Linked DNA regions of Diaphorobacter ruginosibacter. The main gene of each other region encodes a partner of the protein of the gene in region 2 in a complex. Links are inferred from orthologs where the notes say so. Each region holds a gene or a part of one and is shown on either strand. Other genes may lie near its edges. The genes, in order: trxB and trxA.

Region 1 (7,467 bases), 970 kb from region 2 along the record:
CTGCGCCGCAACCCCGACCTGAAGTGGCGCCAGACGCCCAAGGCGCTGGCCGAGCTGGAGCAGAAGCAGTCTTCCATCCTCGCGAGCGCGGCGCGCATGGTCAAGTCCGGGGGACGCCTCGTCTATGCCACCTGCAGCGTGCTTCCACAGGAAAACGAGGCCATTGCAGAGGCGTTCTCCGCTGCGCATCCCGATTTCGTGATGCAGGATGCGGGCGAACTGCTCACGCAGCTCAAGATCGAGAACGCGGCCGCGCTCTGCAAGGGCGGCGAAACCGGTACCCGCTACCTGCGCCTGTGGCCGCACGAGCACCTGACTGACGGCTTCTTCGCGGCCGTCTGGACGCGCAAGTAAGCCCACACCGCAAGAGGCAGGGATGCTGTAAATCTGTGCAAACACCGGAACGCAATGCGGGTATATGCGTCTATATCAGGTGACAGGTTCCTAATATCTTCCCCATGCGCGCTGCACACGCTGCGGCGCTGTGGATTTTTCGCGTTTCCGGGGTTTTTCATCTATGTTGTTACCTGATTGGGCTGCACTCAACGCCGTCGTCGACTGGCTGGCCCATGGCGTGTGGGATCTGGCCTGGTGGCAGATCGTCCTGTACACGCTGTTCACCACGCACATCACGATCGCGGCGGTGACGATCTTCCTGCACCGCTCCCAGGCGCACCGCGCGCTCGAGCTGGGCGCCGTGCCGTCGCACTTCTTCCGGTTCTGGCTGTGGGTCGGCACCGGCATGCAGACCAAGGAGTGGGTCTCCATCCATCGCAAGCACCACGCCAAGTGCGAGACGGAGGACGATCCCCACAGCCCGCAGACGCGCGGGCTGAACACCGTGATGTGGCGCGGTGCCGAGCTTTACCGGGCCGAGGCAAGGAATGCCGAGACGCTGAAGAAGTTTGGCCACGGCACGCCCGACGACTGGGTCGAGCGCAATGTCTATTCGCGCTTCGCATGGCAGGGCGTGGGCCTGATGCTGATCCTGGACGTGATCCTGTTCGGCGGCATCGGCCTGACCGTGTGGGCCGTGCAGATGCTGTGGATCCCGTTCTGGGCCGCCGGCGTGGTCAACGGCGTCGGGCATTTCTGGGGGTACCGCAATTTCGAGGCCGTGGACGCATCGACCAACCTGGTGCCCTGGGGCATCGTGATCGGTGGCGAGGAACTGCACAACAACCACCACACCTATCCCACATCGGCCAAGTTCTCCGTGAAGAAGTACGAGTTCGACATCGGCTGGGTCTACATCAGCGCCATGCAGAAGGTGGGCTGGGCCAAGGTGAAGAAGCTGCCTCCCAAGATGCTTCTGGGCGAGGTCAAGCCCGTCGCCGACGAGAAAACCCTGGAAGCGCTGATCGCCAACCGCTACGAAGTGATGGCAGGTTATGCGCGCGGCGTCCGCCAGGCCTGCCGCGAGGAACTGGATGCCCTCAAGGCGCGCAAGGCCGATGTGTCCGCCATGCGTGCGGCCAATCGCTGGCTGCACCGTGACTCGGAGAAGGTGCCGGCTCGCTGGCACCAGAAGCTCGCCGAAGCGCGGGCCGCGCACCCGGTGCTCGACAAGATGATCACGATGCGCGAGGAACTGCGCCAGCTGTGGCTCAATACCTCGCACTCGCGCGAGCAGCTCACCTCCGACCTGCAGGCCTGGTGCCAGCGCGCGGAAGCGAGCGGTATTGCGGCGCTGCAGGAGTTCTCGCGCAAGCTGCGCGCCGCGCGCGCCTGAACCTGCGCTGACCTCACTGGCGACGCGCGTTTGACGCGCAGCCGGAGGCGGTCCCCAAACGAGAAGCCCCGCAGGATGGTGATTCCGTCCTGCGGGGCTTTGTGCTTTTGCGGCCTGCGGTTCCGCCAGCCGGTCAGGCGGCTGTTGCCGTGGCGGTGCCCAGCAGATCGTTCACCAGAGCGTGCTGCGCAAGGGTATGCGCGCAGGCATTGGCGGCTTCCTCGCCCTTCTTCACGAAATGCTGGAAGAAGTAGTCGTGGTGATCGTCATGGTCGTGGAAATTGAGTGGCGTGAGCGCGACCGAGAACACCGGCACGCCGGTGTCGAGCTGCACGCGCATGAGTCCGTCGATCACGGCCGTGGTGACGAACTCATGGCGGTAGATGCCGCCGTTGACGATCAGTGCGCAGGCGATCACGGCGTCGAACTGGCCGGAGGCGGCCAGCTTGTGCGCCATGAGCGGAATCTCGAACGCGCCGGGCAGTTCCACGGTCTGGATGCGGGCGGCGTCTGCGCCGAGCTCGACCAGTCGGCGGATGGCCGAGTCACGCGCCTGGTGCACGATGTCGTCGTGCCAGTTGGCGCTGATGATGGCGATACGGGTCGACGATGGCACGCGGGGCACAGCGTCGGAAGGGGACAGATGTTGCAGGTCAATCTGATTCATTTGCTTCTCTTGGTTGGCAAGCGTTTCAATGAATCAGGGCGCGCGAAACGAACGCCGGCCCGCGAACGTTCGAACCAGCGAGCGCGCGCGTGCAGGCATCTGCTTCACGTTTCTCTTTCATCCGGACTGTGACCGTCGGCCCTGGCATCTCACCAGATCTGCTGACCCAAGGCCCTTGTTGCAAGGGTCTCGGCGCTCGCGGGCTGCTGGCGTCACTCTTTGCAAGGTGCGCCAGATACCGCCGGTGGGGAATTGCGCCCCGCCCTGAGAACGTGGGTGCCAATTCATGGCACCGCTGTCGATTGTAGGAGCATGTCAATGACAATGCTGGCAAGCGGGCGACAGACAGCATCGCGTTCCGTACTGTGAGCAGGGCGGCCCCGGCGAGGAATGGAGCCGCCAACAAAAAACCGCCAGAGCATTCGCTGTTGGCGGTTTCTTGCGGCAAGTCCGAAGTGCAATTACTTCAGCTTGATTTCCTTGTACTCGACGTGCTTGCGAGCCTTGGGATCGAACTTCGTGATCAACATCTTTTCAGGCATTGTCTTCTTGTTCTTTGTGGTGGTGTAGAAGTGGCCGGTACCCGCAGTGGATTCCAGCTTGATCTTTTCGCGTCCGCCTTTAGAAGCCATGGTTTTTCTCCTTTAGGTTGAGAATTTAAGCTTGGCCACGAGCGCGCATGTCTGCGAGCACGGAGTCAATACCGTTCTTGTCGATCAGGCGCAGAGCAGCGCTGGTGACGCGCAGGCGCACCCAACGGTTTTCGCTCTCGACCCAGAAACGGCGGTATTGCAGGTTAGGGAGGAAACGACGCTTGGTCTTGTTGTTGGCGTGGGAAACGTTGTTTCCCACCATGGGCTTCTTGCCCGTTACTTCACATACGCGTGCCATGAGGACAACACCTATAAGTTTTAACGGTCGCCTGCACCAGAAACCTGCCATACAAGCAGGATGTGCTGACAACCTCACCTCGCCAGTTTGATCAATGGGTGGCGGTAGCCCGATTGCCGTCCTCGGGCCACGTGGCGTGATGCCAGACGCGATCCAATATTCAGCAAAGCCAAGAATTATAGCCTGAAATCAAAATTTGCGGTTTTGCTCCCTTTCCGCGGATGGATGGGGAGCAAAAAGCAGCCGCGCGCGTACTCCGTACGCTCTTCTTGTTACTCTTCCTGCTCGAGGAAGCGCTGTGCGTCCAGCGCAGCCATGCAGCCCGTGCCCGCACTGGTGATTGCCTGGCGGTATACGTGGTCCTGCACATCGCCGGCAGCGAACACGCCGGGAACGCTGGTCTGCGTGGCGAAGCCCTTGAGGCCGCCCTGGGTGACGATGTAGCCGGTCGCATCCATTTCGAGATGGCCCTTGAAGATCTCGGTGTTGGGCGAGTGGCCGATCGCGATGAAGCAGCCCTGCAGCGTGATGTCCTCGGTGTGGCCGTCCTGGGTGCTCTTGATGCGGATGCCCGTCACGCCGCTCTTGTCGCCAAGCACTTCGTCCAGCGTGAAGTGGGTCTTGAGCTCGATCTTGCCTTCCTTGACCTTTTCCATCAGCTTGTCGACGAGGATGGGTTCGGCCTTGAACTTGTCGCGGCGGTGGACCAGGGTCACCTTGCTGGCGATGTTGCTCAAATACAACGCTTCTTCGACGGCCGTATTGCCGCCGCCGATCACGCAGACCGGTTGCTCGCGGTAGAAGAAGCCGTCACATGTGGCGCAGGCGGACACGCCCTTGCCCATGAAGGCTTCTTCGGAAGGCAGGCCCAGGTACTTGGCCGAGGCGCCGGTGGCGATGATGAGCGAGTCACAGGTGTACTCACCCGAGTCGCCCGTCAGGGTGAACGGGCGCTTGCTGAAGTCGACCTTGTTGATGTGGTCGAAGACGATCTGGGTGCGGAAGCGCTCCGCGTGCTCCAGGAAGCGCTGCATCAGTTCCGGACCCTGGACGCCCATCACGTCGGCGGGCCAGTTGTCCACTTCGGTGGTCGTCATGAGCTGGCCGCCCTGGGCGAGGCCAGTGACGAGCAGCGGATTCAGGTTGGCGCGGGCGGCATAGATGGCGGCCGTGTAGCCGGCAGGGCCGGAACCGAGAATCAGGACTTTGGCGTGAAGGGTGTTCGACATGGTTGTTGCCATTCAGTTTGCGCGCTCCATGCCACCCGGCACGGCGGGCCGGCGGCGAGGAGTGGGTTGAACAATCGGATGAAGGAGGGCGGGTGTCGCAGGCTCGCGAGGCGGCTGCGCTGCGCTCCCATGCCTCTCATTGTAGGGAGGGCGCATTAACGGAGTAAGCCAAGGTTTTTGATCTCGCCGATAGATATCGTCAACACGCGCAGGCCGCAGGCCGATGGGCATGTCAATTCTTGGCAAATGGACGGGAACAGCCGGGCGGGTGCGGCTGCCGGGCACATTCAGTCACATTCGAATGTCGTTGCAGAAGATAAATCTGGCGACAATGTGCTGTCTCCATCGCCCAACGGGGCGAGCGATGGCTGCGCCCATGGGGTAAGCTAGCCGCTTGATTCCGATATGACCTATTCCCTCAATACCTTGAATGCTTCTTCTGGTGGCAAATCGGCGCCGCGATCGTGGGCCGCGCGATTCAGCCACGAAATCGGCCTGGTAGTGGGCTTGCTGGCGCTGGTGTTCTGGCTGCTGGCTCTCGTGAGTTACAACGCGCAGGATGCCGCCTGGTCCACATCGGGCAGCGGCCGGCATGTTTCCAATTGGGTGGGGCGCTTTGGCGCCTGGCTGGCCGATTGCAGCTACTATGCGCTGGGCTTTTCTGTCTGGTGGTGCGTCGTGGCCGCCATCAAGGCCTGGATCTCATCGCTCGCCTTCTGGATGCGCGGCGGTGCGCAGCCGCAAGGCCCTGTCGGGCCCTGGGCACGTCGCTCGATGTTCTGGATGGGGCTGCTGATCCTGGTGTTGAGCAGCACGGCGCTGGAATGGTCACGCCTGTATCGCTACGACACCTTCCTGCCGGGACAGGCGGGCGGCATGCTGGGCTACACGACGGGCCAGTTCGCGATGAACTGGCTGGGCGATGCGGGCTCGGGCCTCATCGGCGTGATTCTGGTGGTGCTGGGCGCGGCCATGGTGTTCGGGTTCTCGTGGGGGCAACTGGCCGAGCGCATTGGCGGCTCCATCGATGGCCTGGTGCAGGGCAGCCGCGCCAAGCGCGAGAAGGCGCGTGACGAGGCCGCTGGTAAGCAGGCTGCACGCGAGCGCGCCGTGGTGGTGTCCGAGGAGCGCAACGAGATCGAGGAGCACCATCCACAGCCGGTGCAGATCATCGAGCCGGTGTTCACTGAACCGCAGCAGAGTACGCGCGTGGTCAAGGAGCGCCAGAAGCCGCTGTTCTCCGAGCTGCCCGACAGCAAGCTGCCGCAGGTGGACCTGCTGGACGCGGCCCAGGCGCGCCAGGAAACGGTGTCGCCGGAGACGCTGGAGATGACCAGCCGCCTGATCGAGAAGAAGCTCAAGGACTTCGGTGTGGAAGTGGCCGTCGTGGCCGCGGCACCCGGCCCGGTGATCACGCGCTACGAGATCGAGCCCGCCACGGGCGTGAAGGGCTCGCAGGTGGTGAACCTGGCCAAGGATCTGGCGCGTTCGCTGTCGCTGGTGTCGATCCGCGTGATCGAGACGATCCCGGGCAAGAACTTCATGGCGCTCGAACTGCCAAACGCCAAGCGCCAGTCGATCAAGCTTTCCGAAATCCTGGGCTCGCAGGTCTATCATGACGCCAAGAGCATGCTCACCATGGGCCTGGGCAAGGACATCGTGGGCAACCCGGTCGTAGCTGATCTCGCCAAGATGCCGCACGTGCTGGTGGCCGGTACGACGGGCTCGGGCAAGTCGGTGGGTATCAATGCGATGATCCTGTCGCTGCTCTACAAGGCCGAGGCGCGTGACGTGCGCCTGATGATGATCGACCCCAAGATGCTGGAAATGTCGGTCTACGAAGGCATTCCGCACCTGCTGTGCCCGGTGGTCACCGACATGCGCCAGGCAGCGCACGGCTTGAACTGGTGCGTGGCCGAGATGGAGCGCCGCTACAAGCTGATGAGCAAGATGGGTGTGCGCAATCTGGCGGGCTACAACGCCAAGATCGACGACGCCAAGGCGCGCGAGGAATTCATCCCCAACCCGTTCAGCCTCACGCCCGAGGAGCCGGAACCGCTGGAGCGCCTGCCCCACATCGTCGTGATCATCGACGAGCTGGCCGACCTGATGATGGTGGTGGGCAAGAAGATCGAGGAGCTGATCGCGCGCCTGGCGCAAAAGGCGCGCGCAGCGGGCATCCACCTGATCCTGGCGACGCAGCGCCCGAGCGTGGACGTGATCACCGGCCTCATCAAGGCCAACATCCCGACCCGCATCGCCTTCCAGGTGAGCAGCAAGATCGACAGCCGCACGATTCTCGACCAGATGGGGGCAGAGGCACTGCTCGGCATGGGCGACATGCTCTACATGGCCAGCGGCACGGGCCTGCCGATCCGCGTGCACGGAGCATTCGTGTCGGACGAGGAAGTACACCGTGTAGTCAGCTACCTCAAGGAGCAAGGGGAGCCCGACTACATCGAAGGCGTGCTCGAGGGTGGTACGGTCGATGGAGAGGACAGCGGCTTCGGCGGTGACGGCGAGGGCGGCAACGGGGAGAAGGACCCGATGTACGACCAGGCCGTGGAGATCGTGCTCAAGGACCGCAAGGCCAGCATCTCCTACGTGCAGCGCAAGCTGCGCATCGGCTACAACCGTTCCGCGCGCCTGCTCGAGGACATGGAGAAGGCCGGCTTGGTGAGTGCGCTCACGGCCAGCGGCCAGCGCGAAGTGCTGGTGCCCGCGCGCGGCGGCGAATGAGCGCCGGCGGGATCTCCCGCCGAGCCCGCATCCATTCGCCCATCGACCCTGGCCTTCCAAGGGAACCGCGGACGCGGTTTCCAGGTCAGAGCACACAGGAGTTCCAATCTATGATGAAACGTTTGATCGCCACAGTGTTGACGGCAGCCTGCGCACAGGTCGCCAGCGCCGATGGCCTGCAGAGCCTGGAAGGCTTCATGAAGGGCGTG
Region 2 (7,651 bases):
CGATGCGCCGCGCTGCTCGGCCCAGATGGGTAGCAGTGCCTGCAGCACGCCCATCAGTGCCACGTAGACGCTGATGAACACCGCCGAGCCAATCGACAGTGCGGCCAGCGCACCTTCTGAGTAGCGACCGGCCACGACCGTATCGGTTACGCCGAAGGCCATGATGGCCAGCTGCCCCGCCAGCACCGTGACGGCGTGGCGCAGGATGATGCCCCGCTCGTTCATCAGGGAGCGCGCCTGCGCAATACGACGAGCTGATCGTTCTTGTCGGTGGGGCGTGCGACGGAGCCTACCTGCTCCCACTGGTCCTTGGGCCACACTTCGCTGATCGTGGGAATGGTGGCCGCATCGGCGACGATCCATTCGCAGTGGTCCGCATTGCGCGCGTTCGCCACCTGGATCTGCCCGTAGTAGGTGAGGGCGGCCAGTTGGGCGCGGCTCAGGCCGTATCCGCCCACGCAGCCGCTCTTGTCGGTGATGAGTGCCACCACGGGGCGGATTTGCGGCGCCATGCTGCGTCCGTAGTTGAGCATGGGCAGCCAGATCGTCATGAGCAGGATCCAGCCGAGCGTCGCACCGCTGGCGGGCAGGATCAGGCTCTTCCAGATTGCGTCGCGGTTGCGCGAGGCGCGCCACCACACCAATGCGCACCAGGCAATGGTGGCGCCCAGGCCCAGGATGAAGGCGAGGAGCGAGAACGTGGGGACATAGTCGGGCGCCAGGCGAGCCACGTTGGCGGCGGGCTTGGGAGGGAAGCCCGTCTGCACGGAAATCCAGACCACCCAGATGGTGATGGCCGAGATGCTGAAGAAGATCAGCGTGAACCAGTCGATCAATGCACCGATGCTGCGGCGCAGCGTAGGCAGCGCGAAGGCGGCGAGCGCGGCCAGCGCGGGCAGGCCCAGCAGCAGGGCGCGGTCGGAGGGGCGCGAGGTGGTCATTGCGCACAGGGCCACCAGCACGAACCACAGGGGCAGCAGCAGATGGCGGTTCCATTCGCGGGTGAAGATCTGGTGGCGCCAGCGCCAGACCGTCCACAGGGCCAGCGGCCACGCGGGCCAGCAGAACCACAGGATCAGTCGGAAGTAGCTCTGGAATTCCTTGAAGCCGCCGGGAGCCACCGCGTTGAAGCGCCACAGGCCGAGAGCCCATGCGACAGCGGCTGCCAGCAGCGTGGCCATGGCCAGGATCACCGCGCTTTCGATGCGCTTGGAATGCGATGCAAGCCCCGAGTTGCCCGCGATCACGGCGCTGCCCAGCCCCAGCAGCACCGACACCGTGGGGGCCCCGCTGAGCGACAGGCCGAGCAGGCCGGCGAGGCCATAGAGCGCGGAGACATTGCGGCGATGGGGAATGCTGGAGGCGGAGAAGAACACCAGGGCCGTACAGCACAGCTGGGTGAGATAACCTGTCGTCTCGTGCGACAACTGTGCCAGCCCGAGGCTGGCGATCAGCGCCAGCAGCCCAGCGTCACCGACGGCACGGGCATAGTCGAGTGGATAGGCCTCGCCTCCGAAGGCGAAGGCGACCGGCTGCGCGCCGGGCTGCCGGGCAAGGTAGTAGACGCTGTACCAGGTGGCGGCCAGCGTCAGCGCCAGCATCGCGACAAACGGCAGGCGGGCGGCGAACTCCATCGGGATCCAGTCCGGTGCGATACGGATGGCCCAGGCGCCCAGCCAGTAGGGCAGCAATCCGTCGATGTCGGGCGCCAGCCCGGCAAGGGTCGGTGACAGCCAGGAGGTATTGCCCAGCGCCAGCTCATGCATGTAGCCGAAGGCCGTGATGTCGGAGTTGCGCCACGGGTCGCGGCCGACAAAGCCGAAGATCACGTAGGCGGCGCACAGCATCAGCAGCGCCCAGCGCGGAAGCGGACGAACGGCACTTTGGGCGACGATGGCGGGAGTGGGATAGTTCACACTGACGCGGACAGTTGTGATGGGAGGGGGACGGGAGAGGGCGGGTGCTGCGCAGGTTCACCGGTCATCGATGGACTAATGAACGACCTGGGGAGCCTCTGCAAAACCCTCGCCAATCGGCTGGACGCGGATCGGGATGAGCCGCAAGGCGTCTTTTGAAGGCAATAGCAGTAGCTATTGACGAAAAAGACAACGCTGCGGATCGCCCGAGGCCGCGTTCAGACGATGGCAGGGAGTTTTGCAGAGGTTCCCTAGACCGCCAAGTGCACAAGCATAGCGGGAAACCCGAAATAAAAAAGGCAGTACGGATGCCCGGACTGCCTTTTTGCGCGTGGCCTGCCGAACGCCGCACAATCCATGCGGCATGCGGCGGACGCAACTTACTTCGACATGGAGGTCTTACCGAAACGGTTGCGGAAACGCTCCACGCGGCCGCCCATGTTGTCCACGGACTTCTGTGTGCCGGTGTAGAACGGGTGCGATTCGCTGGAGGTATCCAGCTTGAACAGCGGGTATTCCTTGCCTTCGAACGTTTCGGTTTCCTTGGTGTTTACGCAGGAACGCGTAACGAACTTGAAGCCGTTGGACAGGTCCACGAACAGAACTTCGCGGTAGTCGGGGTGGATGCCTTCTTTCATGATCTTCCTTCAGGTCAGCTGCGGGAGCCGTGCCAGCCAGTCTGGCGTACTTTCCGCACGAAAAAGCTCTCTATTATTGCATGAAACGGCCGCGTGCCGCAATTGAGCGCGCCCCTGTAACGAAAATGCCTCGCAGGCGAGGGCGTGCGAGGCATTTTTTCCCGTTCGCACGGGTCGGGCCGTGCCGGCCGAAGCGGCGTATCAGCCGCCGCGGCGCATCATGTCGAAGAATTCCACGTTGGTCTTCGTGGCCTTCATGTTCTTGATCATGAGTTCCATGGACTCGATCTCGTCCATGTTGTACATGAACTGGCGCAGGATGCGGGTCTTCTGCAGGATCTCGGGAGCCAGCAGCAGTTCCTCGCGACGCGTGCCGCTCTTGTTCATCTCGATGGCCGGGAACACGCGCTTCTCGTAGAGGCGGCGGTTCAGGTGGATTTCACAGTTGCCGGTGCCCTTGAACTCTTCGAAGATCACTTCGTCCATGCGGCTGCCGGTGTCGACCAGGGCGGTGGCGATGATGGTCAGCGAACCACCTTCCTCCACTTTGCGCGCCGCGCCGAAGAAGCGCTTGGGGCGCTGCAGTGCGTTGGCGTCCACACCGCCCGAGAGCACCTTGCCGGAGGAGGGGACGACGTTGTTGTAGGCGCGGGCCAGGCGGGTGATCGAGTCCAGCAGGATCACCACGTCCTTCTTCAGCTCGACCAGGCGCTTGGCGCGCTCGATCACCATCTCGGCGACGTGCACATGGCGTGCGGCAGGCTCGTCGAAGGTGGAGGCGATGATCTCGCCCTTCACCGTACGCTGCATTTCGGTCACTTCCTCGGGGCGCTCGTCAACGAGCAGGACCATGAGGTGGACGTCGGGATTGTTGGCGGTGATGGCATGCGCAATGTGCTGCATCATCACCGTCTTGCCGCTCTTCGGAGGCGCGACGATCAGCGCGCGCTGGCCGCGGCCGATGGGGGCGATGATGTCGATGATGCGGCCGGTGATGTTCTCTTCGGCCTTGATGTCGCGCTCGAGGCGCATCTGTTCCTTGGGGAACAGCGGCGTCAGGTTTTCGAACAGCACCTTGTGCTTGTTCTGCTCCGGAGGGCCGCCATTCACGCTGTCGAGCTTGGTGAGCGCGAAGTAGCGTTCGCCGTCCTTGGGCGTGCGGACCTCGCCCTCGATCATGTCGCCGGTGTGCAGGTTGAAGCGGCGCACCTGGCTCGGGGAGATGTAGATGTCGTCCGTGCTGGCCGTGTAGCTGGTGTCCGGGCTGCGCAGGAAGCCGAAACCGTCGGGCAGGATTTCCAGGACGCCATCGGCAAACACCTGTTCGCCTGCCTTTGCGCGCTTCTTGATGATGGCGAACATCAGCTCCTGCTTGCGCATGCGGCCGACGTTTTCGATCTCAAGCTCTTCAGCCTGCTTGAGGACTTCAGACACATGCAGTGCCTTGAGTTCGTTTAAGTGCATGGGGTGACTCCTGAACGGAGTGATGAAGAATACGAAATGCCTGGGGGAGCTTTAGCTGTCTGCCGTGCGGGCCGGATAGGCGCTTGGCGAGCTGGTGATCGGGATTTCAGTCGCCAGCTTTTGCAACGTGGCGAATCGATCAGCAGAGATTATGACAGGATTTTGGACAAGCGCGTCACCGCGTTGCGAACGCTTTCATCCTTGAGATGTGCGGACTCGAGTGGAAACGCGTTCCCGAGCCTTGAAATGAGGGCTCTTTGCAAGGGGCACCTTCGCTGCTCTGAACGCGGAAGCAATGAGCACGCCGTATGAAACGGGCAGGGCGCATGCGAGAGCCGCCGCGCAAGGGCCGCCCCGCGGCGCTGGCGGCGTCCCCCTTCCCGAACTGCGCAGCAGTTCGAGAGAAGGGGGAAGGCGCAAAGCGCCTCAGGGGGATGCTCTTAAATCTCTTGGTCGATGAAGGCCGTCAGCTGGGCCTTGCTGAGCGCGCCGACCTTTGTGGCTGCCAGTTCGCCATTCTTGAACAGCATGAGCGTGGGAATGCCGCGAATGCCGAACTTGGCGGGAATTTCACGGTTCTCGTCCACATTCATCTTGGCGATGGTGAGCTTGCCCTGGTAGGTGGTAGCCACTTCATCCAGAATGGGTGCAATCATCTTGCAGGGACCGCACCACTCGGCCCAGTAGTCCACCAGCACCGCACCGCCGTCCTTGAGGACGTCGGCTTCGAAGCTGCTGTCCGAAATGTGTTTGATGAGATCGTTTGCCATGGGCTTTCCTTGATTACAGCTATTGAATATGGCCGGTACGTTTACAGTGGAATAATTGTGACAGAAACTGATTCCCCGCATCACGGTATGGCCGCAGAAAACAATGCTATGACAGTAATAGCTAGAAGCAATTTGGTGACTGTCGGCTGGAGGCGGGTGCTGGAGGCTGTGGCGCGTGCCGCCGGCGAACGGGGCATCCATCCGGCCAGCGTCGTGGTGCTGGTTCCCTATGCGCACCTGATGGCGCAGGCGCGCGCGCAGTGGGCGGCCCTTTATCCCGACGGATTCATGCCCCGCTTCGAGACCACCCGTAACTGGGCAACCGCGCTGGGCGGAGAGCCGACGGGTGGCAATGGCCTTCGCCTGGATGTAGGGTGTGATGCGCTGACCGGGCGTTCGTTGCTCGAAGCTGCGGGGCTCGAGGCGCACGCCGATGCCATGCTCAGCCTGATGCTTGAGATGGCGCAGCAATTGGCCCCACTGGTCGCGGCGATTCAGCCTGTGGAGCGCGACGCCTGGGCACAGCGTGCTCGCGAGCAGATCGCCGCGCCGCTTGCCGGGGAGGCGCTGCAACTTGAGGCCGCCGCGGCACGCGTGGCGCTTGAATGGGTCCTGGCCTCCGAGCCCGAGACCGACGTGCTGTTCGGTGAAGGTGTGCGCGATGCCGTACCGATGCTGGTGGTGCTGCAGGGTTTTCACATCGATCCGCTGGGCGCGGCGCTGCTCGCACATTGGCAGACCGCTGGATTGTCGATATCGCTGCCCGAGGCTTTTTTGTCGGACGACGACGCGTTCGGGGAGGGTGAATCAAACCTGCCGTCGGATACCGCCTCGGCCGAGGAGTGGGGGGCAGCATCGCACATCGCCATGCATCAAGCGCTCGATGCCGAGGATGAAGCGCAGCGGGCTGCGGCATGCGTCATGCAGCACCTGGCTGAAGGGCGCCTGCCCGTTGCACTGGCAGCGACCGACCGCGCGCTCACGCGGCGCGTGGCAGCGCTCCTCGAGGGCGCGGGGGTGCAGGTGAAGGATGAAAGCGGCTGGACCATGTCCACCACGCGGGCGGCCGCGCAGATCATGGCAATCCTCCGCGCGGCTGCCTGGCAAGCGTCGTCCGACGATGTCATTGACTGGCTCAAGCATCTGCCGTCGCAAGCGGTGCCGTTGCTGCCGCAGCTTGAGCGCTGGCTGCGGAGCCTGGGGGTGCGCCAATGGAGCCGCGCGCGCAGGTACGAGCCCCGATCGCAGCCGGAATTGCATGCGTTGATCGAGCAGGCCGAGGCCTGGAGGGCCGAGCTCAAAGGCGCGCGGCCGCTGGCCGGATGGCTGGCGGTGCTGCGTGAGCAGTTGCGGCACACGGGCATCTGGGATTCCATGAGCGAGGATGCGGCGGGTGCCAAGGTGCTTGCGGAATTGCGCCTGCCCGAGGGACTCGAGGCAGATCTTGAGTCTCTGGGCGGATCGCAGCGCAGCATGAATCTGGCGCAGTTCAGCAAATGGGCCAACGAAGTGCTGGAAGCCGGCCGGTTCCGACCCGATTCGTCGCCCGACGCCCCTGTCATCGTGCTGCCCATGCCGCAGTTGCTGGCCAGACCCTTCGCCGCGCTGGTCTTGCCCGGCTGCGATGAAAAGCGCATGCTGGCCGCGCCCGAGCCTCCCGGGCCGTGGACCCGTGCACAGCGCGAAGCGCTGGGCCTGCCGACGCGCGAGGAGTTCGAGCAGGCGCAGCGCGGCGCATGGCGCCAGGCGGTGCGTGTGCCCCGCGTCGATATTCTCTGGCGCACCAGCGATGAGGGCGGCGAGCCGTTGCTGGCCAGCCCCCTGGTGCTTGCCCTGGCACTCGACATGGGCGGGGCGCAGGGGGGCCACGATGTCCGCGTGCCCCGTGATGTGGCCCTGAATCCCACGGAGCGGCCCATGCCCGAGGCCACGCAGTTCCCGGTGTTGAAACTCTCTTCGTCGGCCTATTCCGACCTGCGGCATTGTCCCTATCGCTTCTACGCACTGCGCCAGTTGCGGCTGCAGGAATCCGAGGAGCTTGACGCCGAAGTGGACAAGCGCGACTTCGGCACCTGGCTGCATGCGACGCTGCAGTTCTTCCATATTGCGCTGGCAGAAAATCCGACGGACGACCTTGCTCGGCGCATCGCATTGATGGACGAGAGCGCGGCCAGGGCCACGCGCGAGCAACACCTGGATGAAGGGGACTTCCTTCCGTTTTTCGCGGGGTGGCCCGCGCTGCGCAACGGCTACCTGCACTGGCTCGCGAAGCACGAGGGTGAAGGGGCACGTTTCAGCATGGCGGAGCATGAGGCGCAGCAACCGCTTGGCGACCTGACGCTGGTCGGCAAACTGGATCGGATCGACATCTCGCGTACCGATGCCCCGGGCCCTGCCGTGCGCATGGTGATCGACTACAAGACCGAGAACGAGCAGAGTACGCGCAGGCGCATTCACGCGGGCTCCGAGGATCTGCAGCTCGCGTTCTATGCGGCCCTGCTTCAGGACGACGTGCTGCGTGCGGCCTATGTGAATGTCGGTGAGCGCGGGGAGACCCGTTCCTTCGAGCAGGAGGATGTGGTGCAGTTGCGGGACGAGCTTCTGGAAGGCATCCGGCACGACGTGCAGCGCATTGCAGAGGGTGCGCCGATGCAGGCACTGGGCGAGGGCGCTGTATGCGGATACTGCGCTGCGCGCGGCCTGTGCCGCAAGGATTTCTGGAGGTAGAGGTGCATCCCCCTGAGTCGCTTGGCGCCTTCCCCCTTCTCTCGAACTGCTGCGCAGGCCGGGAAGGGGGATGCAGCCCTCGCTGCGGGGCGGCCCTTGCTCGGCTGCCCATGAATAGGGCGTGCCAGTTTTTTAA

What was found.
Region 1: the proteins of trxA (region 2) and trxB are in contact, whole or in part, in a crystal structure (PDB 1F6M), measured with the Escherichia coli proteins. The link is inferred for Diaphorobacter ruginosibacter from one-to-one orthologs.

The regions. Positions count from the first base shown.
Region 1 is NZ_CP060714.1:948,089-955,555, forward strand. Bases 2,542-5,298 are described here. They hold trxB (thioredoxin-disulfide reductase), read right to left. Parts: upstream 4,520-5,298; coding sequence 3,563-4,519; downstream 2,542-3,562. Other genes in these bases: rpmG (50S ribosomal protein L33), read right to left, coding at 2,861-3,031; rpmB (50S ribosomal protein L28), read right to left, coding at 3,057-3,290; H9K76_RS04300 (DNA translocase FtsK), read left to right, coding at 4,925-5,298. In the rest of the region: H9K76_RS04270 (RsmB/NOP family class I SAM-dependent RNA methyltransferase), read left to right, coding at 1-354; H9K76_RS04275 (DesA family fatty acid desaturase), read left to right, coding at 518-1,732; H9K76_RS04280 (6,7-dimethyl-8-ribityllumazine synthase), read right to left, coding at 1,866-2,399; more of H9K76_RS04300, read left to right, coding at 5,299-7,258; outer membrane lipoprotein periplasmic chaperone LolA, read left to right, coding at 7,372-7,467.
Region 2 is NZ_CP060714.1:1,915,802-1,923,452, forward strand. The notes cover bases 3,124-6,064. They hold trxA (thioredoxin TrxA), read right to left. Parts: upstream 4,789-6,064; coding sequence 4,459-4,788; downstream 3,124-4,458. Other genes in these bases: rho (transcription termination factor Rho), read right to left, coding at 3,124-4,018; H9K76_RS08770 (PD-(D/E)XK nuclease family protein), read left to right, coding at 4,897-6,064. Outside these bases: H9K76_RS08745 (MATE family efflux transporter), read right to left, coding at 1-225; H9K76_RS08750 (hypothetical protein), read right to left, coding at 225-1,916; H9K76_RS08755 (type B 50S ribosomal protein L31), read right to left, coding at 2,297-2,554; more of rho, read right to left, coding at 2,756-3,123; more of H9K76_RS08770, read left to right, coding at 6,065-7,515. UniProt on the Escherichia coli protein: Participates in various redox reactions through the reversible oxidation of its active center dithiol to a disulfide and catalyzes dithiol-disulfide exchange reactions.